DNA from 2 places in the Bacillus sp. z26 genome. Region 1 is predicted to be linked to the other one. Evidence: riboswitches for the same ligand, from Rfam matches in the RefSeq annotation. Region 1 holds a riboswitch; the other holds the start of a gene.

The links. Region 1 has a riboswitch for thiamine pyrophosphate ahead of thiT (energy-coupled thiamine transporter ThiT). Riboswitches for the same ligand answer to the same signal wherever they lie in the genome.
Region 2: it holds a riboswitch for thiamine pyrophosphate, as region 1 does, so the genes downstream of both, AC4G3K_RS09060 (hypothetical protein) here and thiT (energy-coupled thiamine transporter ThiT) in region 1, are expected to answer to the same signal.

The regions. Positions count from the first base shown of each region.
Region 1 is NZ_JBZFQM010000002.1:898,964-911,487, forward strand. Features, by position in the region: gene AC4G3K_RS09585 (DUF445 domain-containing protein) at 1-1,023, opposite strand, end outside; gene AC4G3K_RS09590 (YheE family protein) at 1,220-1,435, shown strand; gene AC4G3K_RS09595 (PucR family transcriptional regulator) at 1,466-2,371, shown strand; gene AC4G3K_RS09600 (ABC transporter ATP-binding protein) at 2,503-3,603, shown strand; gene AC4G3K_RS09605 (hypothetical protein) at 3,707-3,955, opposite strand; gene AC4G3K_RS09610 (alpha/beta-type small acid-soluble spore protein) at 4,257-4,475, shown strand; gene fumC (class II fumarate hydratase) at 4,545-5,933, opposite strand; gene AC4G3K_RS09620 (HPr family phosphocarrier protein) at 6,319-6,615, shown strand; gene AC4G3K_RS09625 (transglycosylase domain-containing protein) at 6,733-8,742, opposite strand; gene AC4G3K_RS09630 (hypothetical protein) at 8,851-9,015, opposite strand; gene AC4G3K_RS09635 (universal stress protein) at 9,304-9,804, shown strand; gene AC4G3K_RS09640 (helix-turn-helix domain-containing protein) at 9,968-10,432, opposite strand; gene thiT (energy-coupled thiamine transporter ThiT) at 10,736-11,326, opposite strand; TPP riboswitch at 11,440-11,540, opposite strand; gene AC4G3K_RS09650 (dicarboxylate/amino acid:cation symporter) at 11,610-12,524, opposite strand, start outside.
Region 2 is NZ_JBZFQM010000002.1:791,633-804,156, forward strand. Features, by position in the region: gene argF (ornithine carbamoyltransferase) at 1-345, opposite strand, end outside; gene argD (acetylornithine transaminase) at 403-1,566, opposite strand; gene argB (acetylglutamate kinase) at 1,566-2,336, opposite strand; gene argJ (bifunctional ornithine acetyltransferase/N-acetylglutamate synthase) at 2,351-3,577, opposite strand; gene argC (N-acetyl-gamma-glutamyl-phosphate reductase) at 3,603-4,640, opposite strand; gene AC4G3K_RS09030 (pentapeptide repeat-containing protein) at 5,142-5,777, shown strand; gene AC4G3K_RS09035 (twin-arginine translocase TatA/TatE family subunit) at 5,990-6,190, opposite strand; gene AC4G3K_RS09040 (GNAT family N-acetyltransferase) at 6,332-6,790, opposite strand; gene thiE (thiamine phosphate synthase) at 7,185-7,829, opposite strand; gene thiD (bifunctional hydroxymethylpyrimidine kinase/phosphomethylpyrimidine kinase) at 7,826-8,641, opposite strand; gene thiM (hydroxyethylthiazole kinase) at 8,638-9,393, opposite strand; gene AC4G3K_RS09060 (hypothetical protein) at 9,393-9,641, opposite strand; TPP riboswitch at 9,727-9,829, opposite strand; TPP riboswitch at 9,896-9,997, opposite strand; gene AC4G3K_RS09065 (metal-sulfur cluster assembly factor) at 10,181-10,489, opposite strand; gene AC4G3K_RS09070 (prolyl oligopeptidase family serine peptidase) at 10,561-11,322, opposite strand; gene AC4G3K_RS09075 (Cof-type HAD-IIB family hydrolase) at 11,469-12,287, shown strand; gene AC4G3K_RS09080 (hypothetical protein) at 12,363-12,500, shown strand; gene AC4G3K_RS09085 (DUF3813 domain-containing protein) at 12,500-12,524, shown strand, end outside.

The DNA of each region.
Region 1 (12,524 bases):
TTCCAGACGTTCCACTGGAAACGAAGCAACCTGATCACGGACAATTTCCTGTAATTTCAATTTTTCCATGATAATTGGTACTTTCTTAACCAGAAGAGTCGCAAGTGCATCAATTAAATTTGGCAGCAATCTCCCTTTAACAGTCTCATTCCATTCACCAGTTAATTGAAGGAGTGTCAGATTAGATAAATCAATCTTTTTATAACCAGTTGAGATTCCTTTATGAAGCAAGCTTTTCATTTCATCCAATGTATAAAATTGTTCTACTTCTGAAATTTGCTTTTGTTTTATTTTATGCCACTCATTAAGCAGGATTTGCGTTAGCGTATCCTTAGTGCCTGGATTTGAGAGGAATTTAATAATCTCTGGCTGAAGTTTTTCTCCCATATTCACATTACCTAACAGCATCTGTATAATTCCGCCGAGTTTTCCACGTTCTTTCATGAAGTCATCAGCCATTTTTTGAAGCCTTTCCTTACCTTGATTACTTGCAAAAAAAGCAATCGCTTTATCCAATATATATTTGGAGGTATCCGGTATTTTATGTTCTATTTTTCCCTCTACACTTACTGGAATAAAGGTAGCTAAAGATTTATGCTGATTTTGGCTGTACCAATCTTCTAACCAATCAAATGACTGAACTTCCAGTCTTTTTATGATTGTATCCGGAATATCAGCCATCCCTACTTTTTCAAGCGCCTCCTCTATAGAGATATCAGAAAAAATGGTCTTATCCAGCATATTTTCACCAATTCTCTTAGCCTCTACTTTGACGGCTCCAGTAAGCAATTTATTTTTAATACTCTCAGGAGTGATTAAGTGTTCAACAACCATTTTCCCCATTTGATCTGCCAATTCATCCCGTCTTTTCGGTATTAATCCGGGGGTAAATGGCAAACGTTTTCCAAAAATATAAATAGCCTCATATGGGTGGAATAGCATTTTAATAGCCAAGGCATTAGTAATCCCGCCAATAAGGGCACCCACTACTACCACAGTGACGATTGTTATAACGATATTCATACAGTAGCTCCTTTTTAACTTCCTTTGTGTAATGATTAGTTTAGACTTCTTACTTGTTAAAATGCAACCTTCAAAACCTGGTTTCAACTTATATTATATCGTTCTTTTATTCATAAGGTATTAATAAATATGAATCGTGTATTTAAAACGGTATAATAATTATTATTTCTATCAATTTAGAATTTGAGGTGTATCTATGATTAGTCATTTTGATTGGAAATCATTATATGAAACAGAAAAAATACCTGGTTGGAAGTTTTCCTTTTACTATGAAAAAAAAAGGTGTAAAGGAATTTACCATAAAGACGGTTCCATTACCTGGGTTAACACCATCATCGAGGACGAAACGAAGAGAGAATTAGAATCCCGAGTACACGAATTAATGCTTTATCATATATATGATAATCAATAGACTATGATATAGGATATATGGAGGATTATTATGAACACTGACTTACTTAAACTCTTTCCCGACGCAATCCGTGTTCCAAATCCACTGGAGGATCCGTCTTATTATTGGTATATAGAAAATCCGAATGAATATATTGGTATTCCCAAAAGGTCTGTAACGTCTGATCAAATAGCCATATTAAATGCTTTTATGAAGCCTTTTTATCTTCATACTGAACAGTTGAATAAATCAGCCCAGCAAGTTCAGTGGCATAGCCTTTTATATCAGCAAGACTCTGAACCATTACATAAAATAGATGATAGCTCTTACCGATTTATCCATTATCATCTGCCAAACAGTGATATCAATATTGCAGACTTTTCCGACGCTATAAATGGTTTCTTTCATGCCCCCGTTATATGTTGGAAAGACCCCTATAGCGGCGTCATCATCGAAAATACCAAATCAGTCATGCTTACAAATCAAGATTTCAACGCTATCATTCATACTCTTGAGAGTGATTTATATGCATATATCCGCTTATTTATCGGAAATAATTATCCTCTTACCGAGGACATAATGACAAATTTCGATTCCGAAGATACATGTTTTAAAACAATATGTCTCTATAATACAAAAGACAAAGTCATCACGTTTTCTTCCGCATTTCTAAACCTTTTATTAATAGGTAAAAATCAAGCTTTATGTATTACGCTTGCTAAAAATTTGCTCGGCACGTTAGAAAACGAAAAAGATTTGCTCCGTACTATTAAAATTTATATTGAGGCCAACGCTAATGCGACCGTTGCCGCCAAACAGCTATTTCTCCATCGAAACAGTCTGAATTATCGGCTTGCTAAATTTTATGAAATCACTAATCTGGATGTCCGCAAATTTGAAGATAGCTTATGTGCCTATCTGGCCATCCGCTTACTGGAGCAAACAAATTATCATTAAGTGCAACCCGCCCATGTCCTAATCGATTTATTTGTGCAACATGAACATATATTTTTAACTATTAGACTAGTAAAATAAATTGTGAAAAGGGTTTCATTATTAAATGGTTTTTTAAGGAGGACATTATAAAGATGGCTGAGCTAAAATTAGAACATATTTATAAAGTTTATGACAATAAAGTAACTGCAGTTACCGATTTCAATTTACACATACAGGACAAAGAGTTTATCGTGTTCGTAGGCCCTTCTGGATGTGGTAAATCCACGACCTTACGTATGATCGCCGGATTAGAGGAAATATCTAAAGGTGATTTTTATATTGATGATAAACGAGTAAATGATGTACCGCCAAAAGACCGTGATATTGCAATGGTTTTCCAGAACTATGCCCTGTATCCACATATGAGTGTGTATGATAATATGGCTTTTGGATTAAAGCTACGTAAATTTGATAAAGCTGAAATCGATCGCCGTGTGAAGGATGCTGCGCGTATTCTTGGACTTGAAGAATATTTAAATCGTAAACCAAAAGCCCTATCCGGTGGTCAACGTCAACGTGTTGCATTGGGCCGTGCCATTGTTCGTGATGCTAAAGTATTCCTTATGGATGAACCTTTGTCAAATCTTGATGCTAAATTGCGTGTACAAATGCGCGCCGAGATTGCTAAGCTCCACCAAAGATTGAATACTACTACCATTTATGTGACGCATGACCAAACTGAAGCAATGACGATGGCTACTCGCCTTGTTGTTATGAAAGATGGCTTAATTCATCAAGTTGGTGCACCTAAAGATGTTTACGAAAAACCCGAGAACATCTTTGTAGGTGGATTTATCGGATCTCCTGCTATGAACTTTCTTTCTGGTTCTTTAGAAGATGGCTATTTTGTAACTGGCAGTACACGCATTGCTGTTCCTGAAGGTAAATTAAGCTATCTTCGTCAAAAAGGCTATATAGGCAAAGAAGTAGTACTTGGTATTCGTCCAGAGGATATTAATGATGAACCTATATTCATAGATGCTTCTCCAGGTTCAACAGTTACCTGCCAAATTGAAGTAGCAGAACTCATGGGTGCTGAAACAATGCTCTATACACAAATTGAAGGCCAATCCATCGTAGCACGCATTGATTCCCGTACTGATATCAAACCAATGGATACCTTGAAATTAGGACTTGATATGAACAAAGCTCACTTCTTTGATAAAGACACTGAGGTTAGAATTCGCCCTTAATATTTGAGTTAAATGAAGCCAATTTCCTTTATGGATTTGGCTTTTTTGTTTCTTTTCAGATACGGTACTGCCCTTTCCTTTTTACCAGACCTCTAAAAAGACCCTAAATATCCATTTCATGAATCGATATTACTTTATCTTTTCCACATTGGCTGCAAGACAAAAGATGTCTGCATATAGACTGGTTCACCGATTGAGGGTCACCATCTATTTCCTTCTGTATATACGTTTCCAGATATGCACTGTAATCATCGTAGTAATCCATAACCTTTCCAAAATCATCCATATTATTATGACATGCTATACATGGATATACGATGGAGGTTAGACCATTGCATAAAGGACATTCCATACAACCCGCCCCTAACTTCGTCTTTCCATTAGCGTTTCACTTAATCAGATTTTTTATGTTTATCTAGGTCAATTAATATTTACCTGTTTACACAATGTCAGTCCCCCAATTTTTTCTAATTATATCTGTGTATAAATTAAAATGAACCTTTCCATACTAGCTACTAGAAAGACGAAAACTTATAACCTTGGGTCAAGCCGTTAAAGGGCTTTGGGGATTCCACACGATAATCTCCTACTAGTCGGTTCAAATCCGACTGACCCAACCAAACTAAAATTAATTTTTATGGAGGAGCTTATACATGAATCAAAATAGATCAAACAGCAATTCATCTAATGAATTGGTTGCTCCAGGAGCAGCAGAAGCAATCAATCAAATGAAATACGAAATTTCTAACGAATTCGGGGTACAACTGGGTGCTGATACAACAGCGCGTGCGAACGGATCTGTTGGAGGAGAAATTACCAAAAGACTGGTTCGTATGGGCGAACAACAAATCAGCGGTAAATCTCAATCTTAATTAAAACTTCATAATTTAATGGACAAAACCCCCTTCCGTATATTCCGGAAGGGGGTTACTTTTCGTTATTTAAGATTTCTGTTTGACCATATCTTTCGGATTCACCCATTGATCAAATTCATCCGATGTTAAATAACCTGATTTTAAGGCTGCTTCTTTTAATGTACTATTATCTTTAAAAGCAAGCTTGGCAATTTCAGCTGCTTTCTCATATCCAATATGCGGATTCAATGCTGTTACGAGCATAAGTGAGGATTCTACATTCTTTTGAATACTTTTTATATTCGCCTCAAGTCCTACCAAGCAATTAACCCTGAAAGATTTAAGAGCATCTGACAATAATCTGGCTGATTGCAGGAAGTTATACGCAATGACAGGTTTGAACACATTCAATTCAAAATTACCCTGGCTGGCTGCAAATCCAATAGCTGCATCATTTCCAAATACTTGTACTGCAACCATTGTTAAAGCTTCACTTTGTGTCGGGTTTACCTTACCAGGCATAATAGAGCTTCCAGGTTCATTGGCCGGGATCGTAAGCTCTCCAATTCCACTGCGAGGGCCGCTTGCCAACCAGCGAATATCATTGGCAACCTTCATGGCATCCATAGCCAGTGCTTTTAATGCCCCGTGTGCATAAACGATTTCATCATGGCTGGTTAGTGCATGAAATTTATTTGGTGAAGAACTGAAGCTATAGCCAGTCTGTTCAGAAAGATAACCCGCTGTTTTATCGCCAAATTCCATATGTGCATTAATACCCGTTCCAACAGCTGTACCACCGATCGCCAGGCTCAGTAATTTCTCTGAGCTTTCTCTAATCATCTGTTCAGAACGTTCAAAGCTATATCTCCAACCGCTTATTTCCTGGCCAAGTGTTAATGGAGTAGCATCCTGCAAATGGGTACGTCCAATCTTAACAATGTCCATGAATTCCTGTTCTTTTTCTTGAAGCACTTTTATAAAAGCAGTTATTTCAGGTAGTACATTTTTATGAATTGCCTCATAGGCAGCAATATGCAGGGCAGTAGGATATGTATCATTAGAACTTTGCGACATATTTACATCATCATTTGGATGCAAGGTTGCTTCAGACCCATTTTCTTTCAACCATTCATTCCCTTTACGTGCCACCACTTCATTAATATTCATATTACTTTGAGTACCGGACCCAGTTTGCCATACTTTAAGAGGAAAATGATTATCTAAATTTCCTTCAATAATCTCATCACAAACATATGATATGGCATTCTTTTTTTCTTCAGCTAAATTACCTAATTCATAATTGGAATATGCCGCCGCTTTTTTCAGTTCTGCAAAGGCATATACAATCTCAATCGGCATTAATTCTTGTCCAATCTTAAAGTTATTACGGCTGCGTTCTGTTTGAGCTCCCCAATAACGATCAGCTGGAACACGTACTTCTCCCATTGTATCTTTTTCAATCCGATATTCCACCTTCATCATCCCCTATTTAAAATTATCTCACTATTAAGAACATACTCTCTATTATGGCAAACGGTCAAATGATAGCGCTTAAATTTTATTCTTAAAAGACTCCTGTATTCCAAAGCGCATGTCTAATAAAAAAACCAAAGTCATGACAATAGCTATACCAAGCGTGACAAACCCATCTATTATGTATACAATTATCAAGTTAAAACAGATAATTAACCTCTTATCTACATAAATAGAAAATAAAAATATCTCATGTTGAAAACTATACCGAGATTATTCCAGTTCACCATAATATCCCCACACTATCTATTTTTTGTTTAACTGATATAGCATCGGGTAAATAGTATATATATCCTTCATAAACACAGATGAAAAGGTGAGATAAATGGAAAAATATGAAATGGGTTCTACTGAACTTTCTATTGACAAACAAATTACACTACCACAATTAATGTGTATTGCACAATATGCCAAAAACTATGATGGATCAATAAATCTGGAGAAAAATGGCCAGGAAATTGATGTTAGAAATATTTCTTCATTAACAGCATTTTTCTTAACATTAGGTCAAGATGCTCATATCAAGGTTCTTGTTAAAGGGGAAAATGCACAAGCTGCAATCGATCATATCGAAAATATCTGTCTGGAAGAGAGTACTGAGTTAACTCCATCAATGTCTTAATCCAAAATACAGAAAAGCACATTTGAAACCGTAACATTTACGATTTCAAATGTGCTTTTTTCATTTTCACTTAACTGATAATCCGGATCCATATTTTATCTGAGGAACATCCCACGCTTAATTCTTCCAGCGATTGAGCCAATCCTCAAAACTCTTATTGATTTTTTCCTTTTGCTCAATCCAATAGTTTTTAAAACGATTCTTTTCTGCTTCCTTCTCCATATCATTAATGGTTGGGACATCAAAAGTTTCACGTTCCATATTTTGCAATGCACCTGTCATAATTTCTTTAAAAACAATATTTGCACCTCTTGTTTTATCTTTTAAAAGATACTGATTAACTGTCGTTCTGTCATATCCCATCCACACTGCACCAACGAGGTTAGGAGAATAGCCGACAAACCATTCATCTTTTACCGCATTTTGCGCTGACACTCCATTTACCTGAGTTGAACCTGTTTTACCGGCTATATCTCTATTCTGTACTTTTGCATTTGTTCCGGTTCCATCTTCATGCTCTACGACACCCTTAAGCATCGCTGTCATATTTTCTGCTACTTCTTTTGTCGTAACCTTTGTTTCTTTTCCTTTAAATTCATCTACTTCTTGTCCATTGGCATCTTCAATCTTTTGGATAAGATGCGATTCCTGACGTATTCCTTCATTTGCAAAAACAGAATAAGCAGAGGCGATTTCTAAAGGAGATACACCTTCATGTAAACCTCCTAAAGCCAGACCAAGATTTCGATCCTCCTTTTTTAACTTAATGCCAAACTTCTCTGCATAATCTATTCCAGTTTGAATACCTATTTCATTTAAAAGCCAAACAGCAGGGATATTTTTAGATTTATAGACAGCCTCAAACATAGGGATCTCCCCCTCATACTGGTCATTATAATTCTTTGGGTTATAATCTCCGGCAAATTTCATTTCCTCATCTATAATTAAATCTGCGGGTTTATATCCCTTTTCAAGAGCAGGCGCATATACCGCAAGCGGCTTCATAACTGAACCTGGCTGGGCCTTTAATTGGGTTGCCCTGTTGTATCCAAGAAAAACATGCTCCCCTCTTCCCCCCACCAGTGCCCTCACGCCCCCTGTCTTGGGATCAAGTAAAACTGCACCGCTCTGCACAAGCTCATTTGTATTTGAACCTTTGGCGAATAAATCATCTTGTTGATAGACCTTTTCGATCGCTCCCTGCATACTTGTATCTAATTCAGTATAGATTTTGTACCCGCCCGTTAATAACTCATCCTGGACAATTCCATATTCTTTACTGGCTTCCGCAATCACTTGGTCTACATAGTATGGATACATGCCTTTTAACGGGTCGCTTAATTCTGTCAATTTAATTTCAGTATTAACTGCTGATTCTCTTTCTTCATCCGTAATAAAACCGCTATTTTTCATTTGCTTGAGCACGACCTTCTGTCTGTTTTTAGCGGCATCATAATTTTTATATGGATCTAAAGAAGAGGGTGCGTGTATTAAACCGGCCAGCAAAGCAGCCTCTGATAAATTAATTTTTTCAACTTCTTTACCAAAATATACTTTGCTGGCATTCTGAATTCCCCAGGCTCCATGACCAAAATAAATTTGATTTAAATACATTTCCATGATTTCATCTTTTGTGTATTCACGTTCAATCTGGCTGGCAATTGCAACTTCTTTCAGCTTTCTTTTTAACGTTTGTTCAGGAGTTAGCAACGTTATTTTTGCCAGTTGCTGCGTAATGGTACTTCCACCCTGTACGACTGAGCCTGCTGTGAAATTTTTGTATGCAGCCCGAATAATTCCTTTATAATCAATCCCAGTGTGTTCATAAAAACGTCGGTCTTCTATCGAAATCACTGCATCAATAACATGTTGCGGAATTTTATCGATTGAAACACCTTCCGTTTTATTTGCTGAAATTTTACTTGCCTCTTCTCCATTCATGTCATAAATAATAGTTGGCTGCATAAGTTCAGTTTTTAAATGAGACAAATCTACTTCCTGATTAAAAAGTATATAAAAAAATACACTTATGATAAGACCTACAAAAGATATTCCAAGCAGAAGAATCTGTAATAGACGAGAATGGTCGAATATACCCAGTGCTTTTTTAAAATACTTTTGACGCATCCTTATTTCCCTCCACTTATAATCAATTAAATTTATATGTATTTTTACATATTATACACAAAAAATAAAAAAACAACTGATAGACAGTTGTTTACCTTCACTCTATTTTCATTTAATAAACTCATTATTCGAGGCTTCAATTTCCTTATGCAATATCTCCATATACATATAAACAATTTGCTTTACTTTAACATCTGCTCCCAAAACATCCAAATGAGTTAAGCATTTTTTTATAATAGGGTGAATACCTTGGGGTTGTTTATCTTTGAACATCCACATCACCTCTTTTTTCTATAACACAAGAATACAGGAAATTTACCGGTATGACCACTGGTCTTTTGTCATATTTATCTAATTATCGATTAGTTTAGAGATATCGTACAATATAATCGTTTTCTCCAGCAAATTAAGTAAAATCAGGTCATTTGATACTTTACACTTATTGCTACAGAACAGCATCTTATAGGCAGATTGATACAGAGATACATGTAATATGTTTCCATCCATCTGATTTAGGATAAATAATAAAGGAGAGAAAAAAATGGAAGGGACTGAATCTATATGTTCAAACATATATTAGTGGCGTTTGATGGCTCAGATTCGGCAAAATTAGGTTTATCAATGGGACTAGATCTTTGTAAGAGTAATGAAAACTCATTGTTGTCAGTTGTATATGTTTATGAGGAAACTAATGAGGCCTCTATTCCAGATGAAACATTTGTCACTTCCAGCAATGCACCATTCTATGCAGACTCCAGCCAGGGTCAAACCATCTTATCAGAAAAGAGTCATCTAATAAACAACAGCACATCTACGAGTACTCAGCTTGAGGAAATTGAAAGATATGTAAACAGTCTTGAAGATAATAATTTGATTCATTCACATTTTGTTGTACTCGAAGGGGACACGGATGATATGATTCTCCAATACGCAGAGAAAGAAGGTGCCGATTTAATTATTGTCGGCAACAGCAGCAGTTCCGGCCTTCGTAAATTATTCCTTGGAAGTATTTCCGAAAAAATTATAAGTAATTCCAATTGCCCTGTTTTAGTCGCTAAATAAAGACTAAATGTACCTGATCCTACTAATATGACCTCCTGCTTTTCTGCAAAGAAACAGGAGGTCATCCATTTGCCTTCTCAAATCGAAAACTCCTTAAATTAAAAGAGACATTCCAGGAAAACTTCATTCATATGTACCGCAGGAATCTCTCTTATTCCAAACATTATGATTGCAGAACTTTATTGACTAATTCTTTAAATTTACTATGGACATCGTTTTCATTTAATGAGCTATAAATCCGGTATTGATCCTCGTCCAGAATCCGGTAGTGTTCACTTATCATATTTTGCTGCAGAACATACCCTCCTTCAAGCAGAATATCTTTCCACCATACCTTGCCGCCAAGCATTTTTTCTTTTCTGTAATCAATTCTTTCTCTTGAAACCGTTTCAATAACTTCGAGTGGATCCCCGCCAAATAATGTCTGCACAGTTAAGGTTTCACGAAACAATGAAACGACAGCCACAACAGTTGTCCAGCTTGCTTCATTGCGTTCCTTTTCGATCTGCACCAATGTTTTTTTGGAAATTCCTATTATTTCAGCCATCTTGTCTTGTGTATAATCAACCTCCACACGGATTAATCTCATACGTTCAGATATTAGACGAATAATCTCATCCTTACTCATAAACATCCCTCTTCCCATCTATAAATTAATATTTTATACTCTCCACAATCAATGTTCACTACTACTATTATAATAGAAATAAATGGAAAAGAGGTACTATAATGTATATATTTACTAATTTTTTTATATTCCCTTGTTCTTCTTCCTAAAAACCTACTTAGAATAAAAGTAAAGGTCAAAAGAACCAGTCTATACTAAAAATAATAATTCATTAAGAATAGAGAAATAGTACACAGTAGGTATAAGCGAAACACAAAAAGGCTCTCAATGATGTTGAGAGTCCAGATATAGTGATTTATTCATTTATGAATGATGTGCGGGCTTTCTGAGGATGACTCGCGGTGCGGCAGCAAATAAAAGCATCATAATAAATCCGCTAACAATCACACTTGGCAACATGTAGGATAAATTATACAGTAACGAAAATACAGCGACCGATTGGCCATCGGCCGAACCAGAACCAAAGAACACGATTCCGGCAATAAAATGAGCGATAAAACGCAGAGTACTACCGAGTAAGATTCCCATTAGGACCATACCAGAAGTTTTCAAGTCCTTCTTTCTAATTCCTTCTCTTTCAACATACTTAAACACAAGTCCTGCTAAGCCAACTACCGTATAGGCAACAATATAATCAAGGAGCCCTTGAATAGGGTGCATGATATAAGCAGTTCCTGATAATATTTGCAATAGACCAAGCAGTAATCCAGTTGTTACACCCCCTTTGACACCCCAGCGATACGCCATTAAAAAAACAGGTACCATAGCAATTGACACGCTTCCTCCCTGCGGCCATAAACTGAAAGACAGAACACTGGCCAATAAATCAAAGATAAATGCCAAAGCAGAAAAAACAGAAATCTCCACCATAAATAATAATCGGTTGTTTCTCATTGTACTTCCCCTTTCTATCAAGAGTTTTGAATAGTCATCTCAAGTCTTGATCGGGCATAAACAAAATACAAAAAAGCAATGCGCGCACAAAATGGCTCGCATTGCTTACATTTACATTCATTCAGCCACATTCCTACGCTAGTGTTAACTAACAGGTTCAAAGGGTCAGAACTCATTCGTTCACTCTCAGCCACTGGCTCCCCTTGTGGAATACTATTCATTTCTTACATCGTACTAATTTTGCCATCTATAAGCAAGCATTTACTTTTCAAAACTAAACTAATTAGGCAGTCATTTCTTCTACTTCTATTTCTGATGCTTCATTTTCCCTTTCTTCACGTTTCTTTTCAGATTCAGCAATGATAAGGGCACAGGATGCATCTCCTGTAATATTAACTGCTGTTCTAGTCATATCAAGTAAACGATCAATACCCAAGATCAATCCTACACCTTCAACCGGAAGGCCAACCTGTCCAAGAACCATGGTCAGCATGATTAATCCCACACCTGGTACTCCCGCTGTTCCAATACTTGCAAGAACAGCTGTTAATATTACGGTAATTAATTGCGTCATCGTAAGTTCCACGCCATAGGCTTGGGCAATAAATACAGTGGCAACCCCTTGCATGATAGCTGTTCCATCCATATTAATGGTAGCACCAAGTGGCTGTACAAAACTGCTGATGCTTTTTGGTACTTTTAACTCTTTTTGTGTAAGCTCCATAGCTACCGGCAAAGTTGCACTGCTCGATGAAGTACTAAAACCTACTGTCATAGCTGGGAAAAACTTCTTGAAAAATTCAATTGGATTACGTCTCGCAAATATTGCAATGGCTCCCCCATATGTGAAAATGGTATGAATCAGCAATGCCAATAGAACGACGATCATATAAAGACCCATATTTCTAATAGCTGGGAGACCCTGATTGCCAATAGCAGTTGCTATCAAGGCAAAAGTCGCATACGGTGCTGCTTTCATAATAAGGTTAACTAAATACATCAGTACCTCATTACCTTGCTCCAAGAGGTTAATAATACCCTTTGTTTTCTCACCAAGAGCCGTAATGGCAATCCCAAAGAAAATAGACATTACAATTACTTGGAGCATATTTCCTTCAGCCATCGCCTGAATTGGATTCTTTGGAATGATATTAATGAGAGTTTCAGAAAAAGAGGGGGCTGTAGTGGCTGTATATTC
Region 2 (12,524 bases), 110 kb from region 1:
AGTGCGTATCATAAGTGCATCTACATATTCTGATAAAACTTTAGCTGTGTCAGCTATCGGTTCACCTCTTCCAAGCTGCGAGTCATTTCCACTTAAAAAGATAGCATGTCCTCCAAGCTGAAGCATACCTGCTTCAAAAGAGACACGTGTTCTCGTTGAATTTTTTTCAAATATCATTCCTAAAATTTTCCCTTTTAAGGGAGTGTCCATATATCCTCTATTCATTCGCGCTTTTAACTCTTCTGCTAAATTCAGCAAATCAGTCAATTGTTCCGCATTAATGTCCTCAATGGACAGAAAATCTTTTTGGCTGAGTATTGATGTAGTGCCATACAGTAGTTTCATATCTGTTTTCCTTTCAGTAATAATATCGATTAATACTTGATACAGAATAAATAAGCATTATACCGTTGTGATACGTAGAGACATTTTGCATACTTCCTTCAGTATAGCTAAAGCTAATAAAAGCTCATCCTTTGAAACAGTCAGAGGGGGAAGCAAACGAATAACATGTGAACCAGCCGGTAAAACAAGTAATTGATGATCAAGGATTTGGCTGATATATGGAGCGGCCTCTACATGTAATTCAATCCCTATCATCATTCCGTCTCCCCTAATTTCTTTTATAACGGGAAGATCGTCAGCCGCTTTTTTCAATTCATTCATGAACCATTCAGCCTTATGCCTGACTCCTGCTAAAAATTCTGGATTACTTATTTGCATTAAGACCGCTTTACTCGCCGCCAATGATATGGGATTGCCACCAAAGGTAGAACCATGCACACCCTTGCCGAATGCTTCATTCAATTCTTTTTTAGCAATCATGGCCCCTATCGGAAGACCATTACCAAGTCCTTTTGCTGTGGTTACAATGTCCGGTTTTATCCCTTGATACTTTAAATATGCATATGGATAGCCTGTTCTCCCATTTCCTGTTTGCACTTCATCTATAATCAGCAAAATATTACCCTCATTGCATAATTGATAAAGACTCTGGAGAAAAGTTTCTTCAATTGGGATAATACCGCCTTCTCCTTGAATAACTTCTACCATAATCGCCGCGGTATCTTCATCAACAGCTGCACGGACTGCCTCCATATCATTAAATGGAACGTAGACAAAGCCTTCGAGCAAAGGCCCGAAACCCTCATGTATGCTGCTTTGCCCAGTAGCAGCCATAGCTCCAAATGTACGTCCATGAAAGGACTGTTGAAAGGTGATGATTTTTGTTTTTCCAGTTGCTCTTCTGGCCAGCTTAAGTGCCGCTTCATTCGCTTCTGCACCGCTGTTGCAAAAAAATACACCCTCCAATCCGGTAAGTTCATTCAGCTTTTCCGCGACTTCTTCCTGTATTGGAAGCTGAAATAAATTAGAGGTATGCCAAAATAACTGTAATTGATTCTCAACAGATTTTTTAACCTCTTCATTCTGATGACCGAGATTAACCACCCCAATGCCGGAAGTAAAATCAAGATACTTCTTTTTCCCCTCAGCTTCAATCCACGAACCTTCCGCTTTTATCGGGGTAATATCCCATTTTTTATAAACTGGTAATAGAGCAGACATTACATCACCCTCTCTTCAGCTCCAAGGAATGTACCCGACCACTTATTATTGGAGAAAAATCCGGATACACCGCTTGTAATTAATATCATTGACGCACCGTGCCTTTTAGCAGTTAAAGCAGCCTGCACTTTCGGAATCATTCCTCCATATATCATGCCTTGATCAATCATTTCGGTAATCTCATATTCCGTTATATGTCTAAGGATTTGATTGCCATTTTGTATGCCTATAACATCCGTTACAAATATGCACATTTCAGCCTGCAATGCCGCTGCGACTGCTCCTGCAGCGGAATCTGCATTCACATTAAGCTTTTTGCCTTCTCTAGACATTGAGATTGGGGTAAGCACAGGATACATTCCATTTGATAATAGACTCTCCAAAAAATGGATGTTCACCTTTGTGATGGTCCCAACCTCCCCAAGCTCTTCTTTATTAATATAATCTGCTTCTAAAATGAATCCGTCTGACCCGTTTATACCGACTGTTTGAAATCCCCTGGATTGTAACTTATGCACTAGCTGCCTATTGGTCTTGCCTGCAAGGACAAGTTCTGCAATCTCAAGAGTCTTCACGGATGTTTTTCTTAATCCATTTTCAAACTGGACAGGGATCTCGAATTTCGCGAGCATGTCATTAATATCAGGACCGCCTCCATGAACAAATACAAAAGAATATCCACGAATCTCTAATTCTGTTAAGCTATCAAAGAAATCATCGGTTAATTGATCAATAATACTGCCACCGCATTTGACAACGATTACCTTCATCAACACATCTCCCCTTATGTTCGATAGCTTGCATTAATTTTTACATAATCATATGTGAGGTCACATCCCCATGCAGTCCCTGTACCAAGTCCATCTGTCAATTGAATCTTGATTTGAACTTCATCACCAAGTAAATAGTCACGTGCTTGTTCCTCATCAAAAAGAATTGGTGCTCCAAAATGAAGAACTTCCACATGTCCAAAAAAGATGCTAACCCGCTCCTGGTTAAAAGGAATATTGCTTCTCCCCATCGCCCCTATAATCCGTCCCCAATTGGCATCTGCACCATATACGGCGGTTTTAACTAAATTTGAGCCAATAACAGTTTTAGCAAGGGCTTGAGCCTCTTGATCTGTTTCTGCCCCTGTTACGAGCACCTCCACAAGTTTAGTAGCCCCCTCACCATCACGAGCAATTTGTTTAGCCAAAGATTCAGAGACCACTTTTAACAGATCGACAAAACGGTTCCACTCCGGATGCTTTTCTGAGAGCATTTGATTATTTGCCATTCCATTCGCCATCACAACGACCATATCATTAGTTGATGTATCACCATCTACAGTAATTTGATTAAAAGATACATTCGTGACCTTTCTTAATGCTCGATGCAAGGCGCTTTTATCCACATTCGCATCTGTTGTAATAAAGCCCAGCATCGTAGCCATATTGGGATGTATCATGCCTGAACCCTTTGCCGCTCCACCCATTGAGACAACAACCCCATCGATTACAGTTTGAAAAGCACAACTCTTTGTCCTTGTATCTGTTGTCAAAATGGCTTCTTCAAAATGGTCGGCCCCTGTCCCATGGTCTGTCAAATTCAGTTTGGCTATTCCATCGCATATTTTATCGATTTCCAAGAATTCACCAATTACTCCGGTAGAGGCAACACCCACGTAGGATGGTGGTAAATCTAATTTTTCCGCGACTTGTGAACGCATCAGATAGGCATCTTTTAATCCACGACTTCCTGTACATGCATTGGCACAAGCACTATTTACTACAATTGCCTGAAGTTTCCCGTCAAATTTTAAGCTTTCTTTTGTTACCAGGATTGGAGCTGCCTGATACGTGTTTAATGTATATACTGCCGCAGCATTCGCCGGAACAGTCGAATATAAAATGGCCAAGTCATTACGTGAATATCGCAAACCTGCATGGATTCCTTCTGCCTGATACCCTTGCGGTGTAAGAATTCCTCCTTTTACTGCCTTGATCTCTTCATTCATAAGTACATTCATTAGTGATCTCCACTCCCTTTGTCTCTTATGGATAGACTGGATAAAAACCTAACCCTTCTGTTTCTTCTAGCCCCATCATGATATTTGCATTCTGAATTGCCTGACCAGCAGCTCCCTTAACTAGATTATCAATCACAGAAACCACCGTAACTCTTCCGGTTCTTTCATCTAATCGGAAACTGATATCACAAAAGTTTGAGCCATAGACTTCCTTTGTGGAAGAAAAGCAATTTTCACCTCGATATCGGAGAAAGTATTCATTTTGATAAGATTCAAGGAAAGCATTGTTGATATGATCAGCTGTAACATCAGGCTTTACTTTTGCATGCATCGTTACCATAATTCCGCGTGTCATAGGGGTGAGATGTGTAGTAAACATAATCGGAGTGAGCGCAGAATCCCATTCTGTTAATTGTTGCTCAATCTCTGGAATATGCTGATGCTGATGAACTTTATAGATTGATAGATTTTCATTTACATGAGAAAAATGGGTTGAATCATTACTCTTTTTACCTGCTCCTGATACACCTGATTTTGCATCGATAATAATGTCAGATGATTCAATTAATTCACTCGATAAAAGTGGTCCCAATCCTAACAAAACAGCAGTAGGGTAACAACCGGGATTTGCAATCAAACGACTCTCACGAATCTTATCCCTGTTCCATTCAGAGAGCCCATACACGCTTTTGTCTAATAAATGACTAGGTGCAGGTGTCTCTTTATACCACTTTTTATACATTTCGCCACTTTTCAACCTGAAATCGCCGGATAGATCTATAATTTTCACGTCATATTCAGATAATTCCGGGATAAGCTCCTTTGAAATACCGCTGGGCAAAGCTAAAAATACAAGCTCACTTTGTTTTGCAATGAGCCCGGGTTCTACTTCATTTAAAATATGTGGGAGAAGTCCATAATATTGCCTATTCTCAGAATCAAGGCTATTTCCAACACTCGACGATGAATATACAGCCGTTAAACAGAAAGTTGGATGATTCGAAAGTAAACGTATCAATTCCATTCCGCTATATCCTGTAGCCCCTACAACAGAGACATCCATGTTTCCACCCCGCTTATTGATTGTATATTCTGTAATATCTATCTATTATAGTATGTATATTTATAAAATTAAATGTATTTTTATTTAAATTCTAAAAATTGGTCTTTATCCCTAATCAACATCGTTAAAATCATTAGCTTCCATGATTAAATGAGTAATAGGTAGAGCAAGTGCCAATCATTCATATATTATTAATCCTTACCTGTTATGGTTGCAAAAGCCGCTATTCACCAAAATTATGATTAACCACCTACCATTTATGTATAGTTTTAATGATCTTTCCAACCTTTATTTAACAACAAAATAAAAGATACTCTAATTTGATCACTACATAGAGGATCCTTATAGCACTGGACTTTTAATAATTTGCTTCATACTTCGTGATATACTAAAGCCTCACTCTAAAAGGACAGTTCTTTCATTCGATATATGAAAAGGTTTTGTTAAAATGCTATATAATTGTTTTTAGATAAAAAATGAAGGTTAGAAAGTGGGAAGGTTATGAAAATTGATACACCAAAAATATCGTTAGAGTTAACCGAAAGGAACTTTTCTGATATTTTTCATGAGGAAGATCCCATACTAGAAATGTGTATAATCTCCAACTCTGATTTTACAAATGAAGTTGTTGATCGAGCACGCCTATATAATTCAGTGATTACTAATTGTCGGTTTTCTAATACCGATTTTAGTCATATTGAATTGGTAGATGTCTGTTTTGAAAATTGCGATTTATCCAATGTTAACTTAAGTAATTCTTCCATTCATAGAGTAGAATTTATTAACTGCAAATTACTGGGATGTAATTTTCCTGAGTCTTCTATTCGTAATGTGAAATTCGAGAATTCGATATTAAACTTATCTACATTTGGATATTCAAAGCTTGAAAAAGTAATATTCAATGAGGTTTCATTAGAAAACGCAGATTTTTATGACTGTAAACTTAAAAAAATAGAATTTAATTTATGTAACCTGAATGGAGCAAACTTTGAACAAACATCATTAAAAGGAATCGATATTAGTTCTTCTAATTTTGACTCACTTATGATTTCCATAAATGATTTAAATGGATGTAAAGTATCAACACACCAGGCTATTCAATTTGCCTCCTTATTAGGATTAATTATTAAAGAATAGTGCTGATGCTTGATATATGGATTTCCTCGGTATCAGATAGCAATTCTCTCTTTTTTAATCATTAAAGGACCTAAAGAAAACCATTGATAAGGGCTTAACGTATGCGTAAGAAACCCTCAACAATATTCAAAAAATAAAGAAGGAATTCAGAATATGGACTCTATAACATCCTTCTGAATTCCTTTTGTCTACAATCAGAAACTCTTATAGAATTAAAGAGTTTTTGTTTTGTCAATTTCTATCTTTTCATTCTTTTTATCATCATCTTCAATCATACCTTTTGTCGCAGTTTTAAACTCTCTTAATGTTTTTCCGAATGCTCTCCCTATTTCCGGAAGCTTTGATGGTCCAAAAATCATTAGTGCGAGTACTAAAATCAGAATAAGCCCTGGTATTCCAATATTTTGAAGCATATATTTCTCTCCCATCCGAATATAAGTCTGCTAAAATTTAACATTATTCTCATAGTCATCCTAACATTCTCATAACTTAAAGACAATTATCTCTACTAGTATTCATTTACAATTGACTTAATCCCGCAATCTTTAGTATGACTATAGTTTTCTTTCCAAGCGGATCATATCCCTGCATAATATTCCGTTTTCATATATGGGCTCAGGGTAATTCCGACTAAAATAATCATGGTCGATCCCCATTATTCTAAAGCCTGCTTTTTGATATAAAGCCAGTTGATTGAGACTAGAGTTCCCGGTTCCAATTTCTGCAATGCGATACCCTTTAGATACTGAAAAAGAACAGCCATATTCAATCAGGGTTTTCGCGTATCCTCTTCCCTGCCATTTTTCATCGATTGATAGGTTCTTAATTTCAACCCGGTCTGGTGTATTTGGACGGATTATTATGATTCCTGCCACATTCCCATTCAGGCAGAGTTCAAAAATCCAGCCTGTTTTACTATACTCATCTATCTGCTGTTTAGAAGGATCTGCTTTCAATAATAGCTCCCAATGTTTGTCAGTGAGTTCTGTACAACTGCTAATCTTTTCAATCATCACTTGTTTCATCCCCATTAATTAATCTATATGTCTAATGCTCGTATGTTTAGTTCATCTAAAGAGAGACAAAATGTCTATTCTAACCTTAACCCAACTCCTAATGTTTTACCAAATAATCACAATCCGGTATCGCTCATATGAAAAAAGACGAACAGCTGTTTATAACAGTGATCGCCTTTTCATACGAAATTATTTGGTTACCTCATCATGATAAGCAATTAAAATAATATCTTTATCTAATTGCTCACTTAGTTCATCCTGATACTCATTTGATTTAATCTTCATTTAATTGTGCTACGTCATAACGATGCATGATGTTCCTCCTGTATGTGTAATGACAAAGAGAACTTCTCTTTCCTTTTTTATCATTCCCATAGGCATTGCATCCGTTTCATGCTTTTACATTTTTTGTCATCTCAAGCTTAAACAGTTCAACTGCCTTAGTTGGATGTTCACTTAATGAGATGGCAGAAACAACGGCAATTCCATCTGCACCTGCTTCTAACACTTCGCGTGTATTGTCCGGTGTTATGCCGCCTATCCCTACAATCGGCAGTTCTGGATAAAGATCTGCCACTTCTCTTAAAAATCTGGTCCCGCTAGGTTTCTTGGCGTCACTTTTCGAATTTGTAGGAAATATAGGTCCTATTCCTACATAATCGGTTCGATATTTAATGGCTTCTTCCACTTCAGCCATAGTGTGTACAGATACGCCAACCCATTTGTTCCCCATCATTTTCCTAACTTTTTGTACCGGTAGATCATCCTGTCCGATATGAATACCATCCGCATTAAGAGCAATCGATAATTCGAGATCATCATTTACAATAAACGGTACATCATATTGTTTACAAAGGCGCTGGCAGTTTTTTGCAAATTCCAGATATTTAGTTCCTGAGAATGCTCCCTCACCCTTTTCCCGAAATTGAAAAGCAGTGATTCCCCCTTTTAATGCTTCTTCAAGCACTTCTAATGGATTGTTTAAGATATTTTGTGAACCCATTACAAAATAAATACGAAGGAGATGTCGATTCAATTTAGAATCACCTCACATTTTTCATACTGATTATAGGCAAAATGATTCGTCGGCCCATGCCCATGTCCCAATTGCAAATCATATTTGATTCCCATTTGGATGAATTTTTTCGCCTCTAAAATTGCTCCAAGGGTCGAATATTCATTTGCAAGAAAAGCCGTAATCGCTGCAGAAAAGGTACATCCTGTTCCATGCGTATTTTTTGTGTGTACTCTTTCCGATTGCAAACTGAATGTCTCTCCACCCACCAAATAGACTGTATCCTCAGCAACCTGTTGATTATCTATATGGCCGCCTTTAATGACCACGCATTCTGCTCCATAGCTCATCATGATTTCTGCTGCCTTTTTTCTATCATCTGCAGTTACGATGTCTATTCCACTCAGTACTTCCGCTTCCGGTATATTGGGCGTAATCATAGTAGAGATAGAGAATAACTTTTTACGCAGGCTGTGAACTGCCTTTTCATGCAATAGACTCGCTCCGCCTTTTGCAACCATAACCGGGTCAATAATAAGTGGGATGTCGAGATCCTTTAGTACGTGGTATACTTCCTCAATAATTTCCTCAGAATATAACATACCTGTTTTAATCGCTGCTACATTAAAATCTTCAACAAGTACTTCAATTTGCTTCCGAACAAACAAAGGATCAACAGGATAGATTTCATGTACTCCGTTTGTATTCTGCGCTGTTAAAGACGTAATGGCTGATGTCCCAAATACTTTTAACTCCTGAAAAGTCTTTAAATCAGCCTGGATTCCTGCTCCACCACCACTATCAGAACCAGCAATCGTCATAACTACTTTCATATCAAGTCCTCCCCTCTGGATAACCGATTCAATTCATTTAAAATAACTGTCTGGAAATCACCTACATAGTTAGATTGTTTACCGGCCAAACTGCCGATAAGTTTATATTCATGTAAAAGTTCCTGCAAATGGACAAGATTTACCTCCTTGATTGTCAATGCAGCAGCAGAAATAGCACTTAACAAGCACCCTGTACCGGTAATCTGTGTCATGTTGATATGGCCTCCTTCTACCATGGTGCATATGGATCCATCCGTTAAAACATCTTTCTCTCCAGATACAATCACAAAGCAGTTATATAAATTGGCGATTTTCTTTGATTCCTTTTTAAGATCCATCTCACCCGATCCACCATCTACTCCCTTTTGTGTCCAGTCGACACAAGCAATGGTGGCAAGCTCCCCTACATTGCAACGAATCAAAGTAAAATCAATTTCTTCCAAGAATTCCTGAACACTTTCTTTACGAAATGTACTCGCTCCCACGCCAACCGGATCAAGTACAACTGGAATACCATGGATATTTGCTGCCTTTCCGGCTGTCAGCATAGCTTCTTTTGTCCGTTTATTGAGTGTTCCAATATTAAGGAGTAAAGCATCTGCTTTACTGACAATTTCCTCTATTTCATTTTCTTCATCAGCCATAATAGGAGCTGCTCCAACTGCCAATAGGCCGTTTGCCTGTAAAGGTGCTACCACATAATTAGTCATACAATGAATAAGTGGCTTCCTATTCCTAATTTGTTTAAGCATTATCTTAACCCCTCCGGAATCCAACTTTGTTTAGACATCACCATTTCTCCAAAAATCCACTCGTACAAAAAGCTTTTATGGAAAAGTTCTATTAACTTGTTTTGCTTTTGTTCATGGGCATGGCGCACATAATAGTTCAAACTCTCTATTGGCAATGTTCCATCGGCGAGCTTTAATATGAATGGATAATCAAACCTCCCTTTCCAGCAAACATACTCCTCTCTTCGCACTTCGTTGCAAAATGCCATTTTCAGCCCTCCATTTTTTGGTGGACGTATGGAAAAAGACCCTTTAATAGTGTGGGTATTTCACATACTAAAAAAGGGTCTCATATCAACTGATGATATTGCTCCCTACGTCAGTATTAACTGTACAGGTTCAAAGGGTCAGGTTTTACCTTCTCAACTCGCATTCATGAGTCCCCCCGCAATCAAAACTATTTAATTGGAAACAAAAAAAGCTCTTCTAAAAACCTGAAGAGCTTTTCGCACATATCCAATAGGCCTATGTACTAATTGCTCCCTACGCCAGTGTTAACTGACAGGTTCAAAGGGTCAGGTTTTAACCTTCTCAACTCGTATAATGAGTCCCCCCGCAAATAATTTGATTATTTTTACTTTATCAGAAATAAAAGCTATTTTCAATCCAGTATGCTAATTACTTTATGCCATTTGCTAATATGGATTTTGATTCAATCGCCTTTTTTAAAGTTCCCCGTTTCCTCATTACCACTGCATAAAAGAAGAGAGCCCATAAAACAGCTCTCTCCTGAAAATTCTTTTCTCAATTATCGGATGCCCAAGGCAATTTTTGCATAGCGGGACATACGATCCTTTGTCCATGCCGGTGTCCAAACAATATCCACATCTACATTTTTCACTTCCGGCAGTTCTTTTAATGCATACCGTACCTGATCGACAATGGTACCAGCCAAAGGACAGCCCATAGCTGTTAAAGTCATTTTAACTGTGACGTCACCTTCTTCAGTCATGTCCACATCATAGATTAACCCTAGGTTTACTATATCAATACCCAATTCTGGGTCTAAAACTTCTTCTAATGCACTCATAATACTATCTTTCATGTCTTGGTCCATATTCATTCTCCTTCCATTACATTCATGCTTCAATCCTACCAAACTTTGGGCAATCTGACCATTCTTATTCCTTATACAAGCTTCTCTTCTATCCAGTTTACAGCCTCTAACAACCCTTTTCTTGTTACAGCGTGTCCGGCATTTTTTTCAGATATATAAGTAATCATCCCTGTTTCTACTTTTTCTTGGTGTTTATCAATAAATGCACGACTACCTGCAATAGGTACGACCGGATCCATTTCCCCATGCCAGATGAAAAGTGGCCGATTTCTTAATTTTTCAGGTTGCAGGGATAAATCAAATTTTTCAAGAGAACTGAATACTTTCCATTTCTCTTCTTCCGTAAATCCCAAATCAATTCCCTGTTTCTCAAATTCATTCACTTGGTACTCTGCAAACTTTCTATAGGCCGGATTCCCCATCATACTTACTCCAACACGAATCCAATCATATTGAGTTAACGCACCAAGCGTCGTGATTGCGCCCATAGATGTCCCGCCAAGGCCTATACAATCATAAATCGCTAATCCATGTTCAGTGATATATTTTTTAATTATATGAAGTTCTTTTATGGAAGTTATGACAATTTTCCAAAATGACCTAGATAAATTCTGTGTATCCCCATCTTCACGTTCCCCGTGCAAGGACGCCTCGGGCAAAAATACTCTGAAACCTTTTTCTGCCAGGAGGTAAGCATAGTGTAAATTATGTTCTTTGGCGCTGGTGAACCCATGAAGAAATATAAATCCAGGAATAGGGACATTATTCATATCCTGCTTACCTACAATAAGCATGGGAATGTGTTCTACATATACTTTTTCTACTTGTATCATTGTTATTCCCCATTCTTTACATATATTTTACAAACCAAACAATACCAATAAACCTTTATACTTGTTATGATATATAAAAGAAGATTCTAAATGGAATTAATTTAACTTATAATTCTAGAATAAACTTAATTTAGAAGGAGAGCCATATGACAGATAAACATTTAATTGTACTTGATTTAGATGGAACTTTGTTGAAAGATGATAAAACCATCTCTCCTCGTACTAAAAACGTATTGCAAACATTACAAAATAATGGCCATGAAGTCATGATTGCAACGGGCAGACCTTACCGTTCCAGCGAACCATACTATCGTGAAATGCAATTTAAGACACCGATTGTAAATTTCAATGGTGCCTTTATCCATCATCCCCTGCATTCAGACTGGGGCATGCATCATTCACCGCTTGATATTAAAGTTGCCAAAGAGATCGTGGAAGCTTTGAATGATTATCGTTTCCACAATATAATCGCCGAAGTAAAAGATGATGTGTATTTCCATTACCATGATGAAAAATTAATCGATATTTTTCAACTCGGAAGCCCTAGTGTAACTACAGGAGATCTCCGCCAATTTTTACAGTCGGCCCCTACATCCATGCTCATACATTCCGATGAAAATGATGTTGCCGAGATCAGAAAACATCTTTCAGATGTCCATGCTGAAGTTATTGATCACAGGCGCTGGGCAGATCCATGGCATGTTATAGAAATCGTAAAAAGTGGGATGAGTAAAGCCGTTGGTGTTGATTTGGTCGCAAAAGATTTAGGGATATCCAGAAAGAATATTATCGCATTTGGCGATGAAGATAATGATTTAGAAATGCTTGATTATGTTGGCACTGGCGTCGCTATGGGTAATGGCATCGAACAGCTGAAAACGGTAGCTAATCATATTACGTTATCGAATGAAGAGGATGGAATAGCCGTCTTTCTTGAAGAAAAATTCAATATTAAGTCTGCGTGACTAACAATATCTCCTGTTGGTTATGATAAAAACGACTCGTTTTAGAGTCACAACTTGAATGCGGGAGGTTTTTCCATGGGAAAAAGGAATAAATCAAAGCGCTTTGTCCAACAGGGTAAGACCGCTGTTTCCAAACATAGTGAGCGATTCCCATATCGGACAACTATGGAAGAGGCGGAAGCAGCAGAAAATTCTACCTGTGGAGGACTGTAATGCGTAATGAATTATTTAACCGTG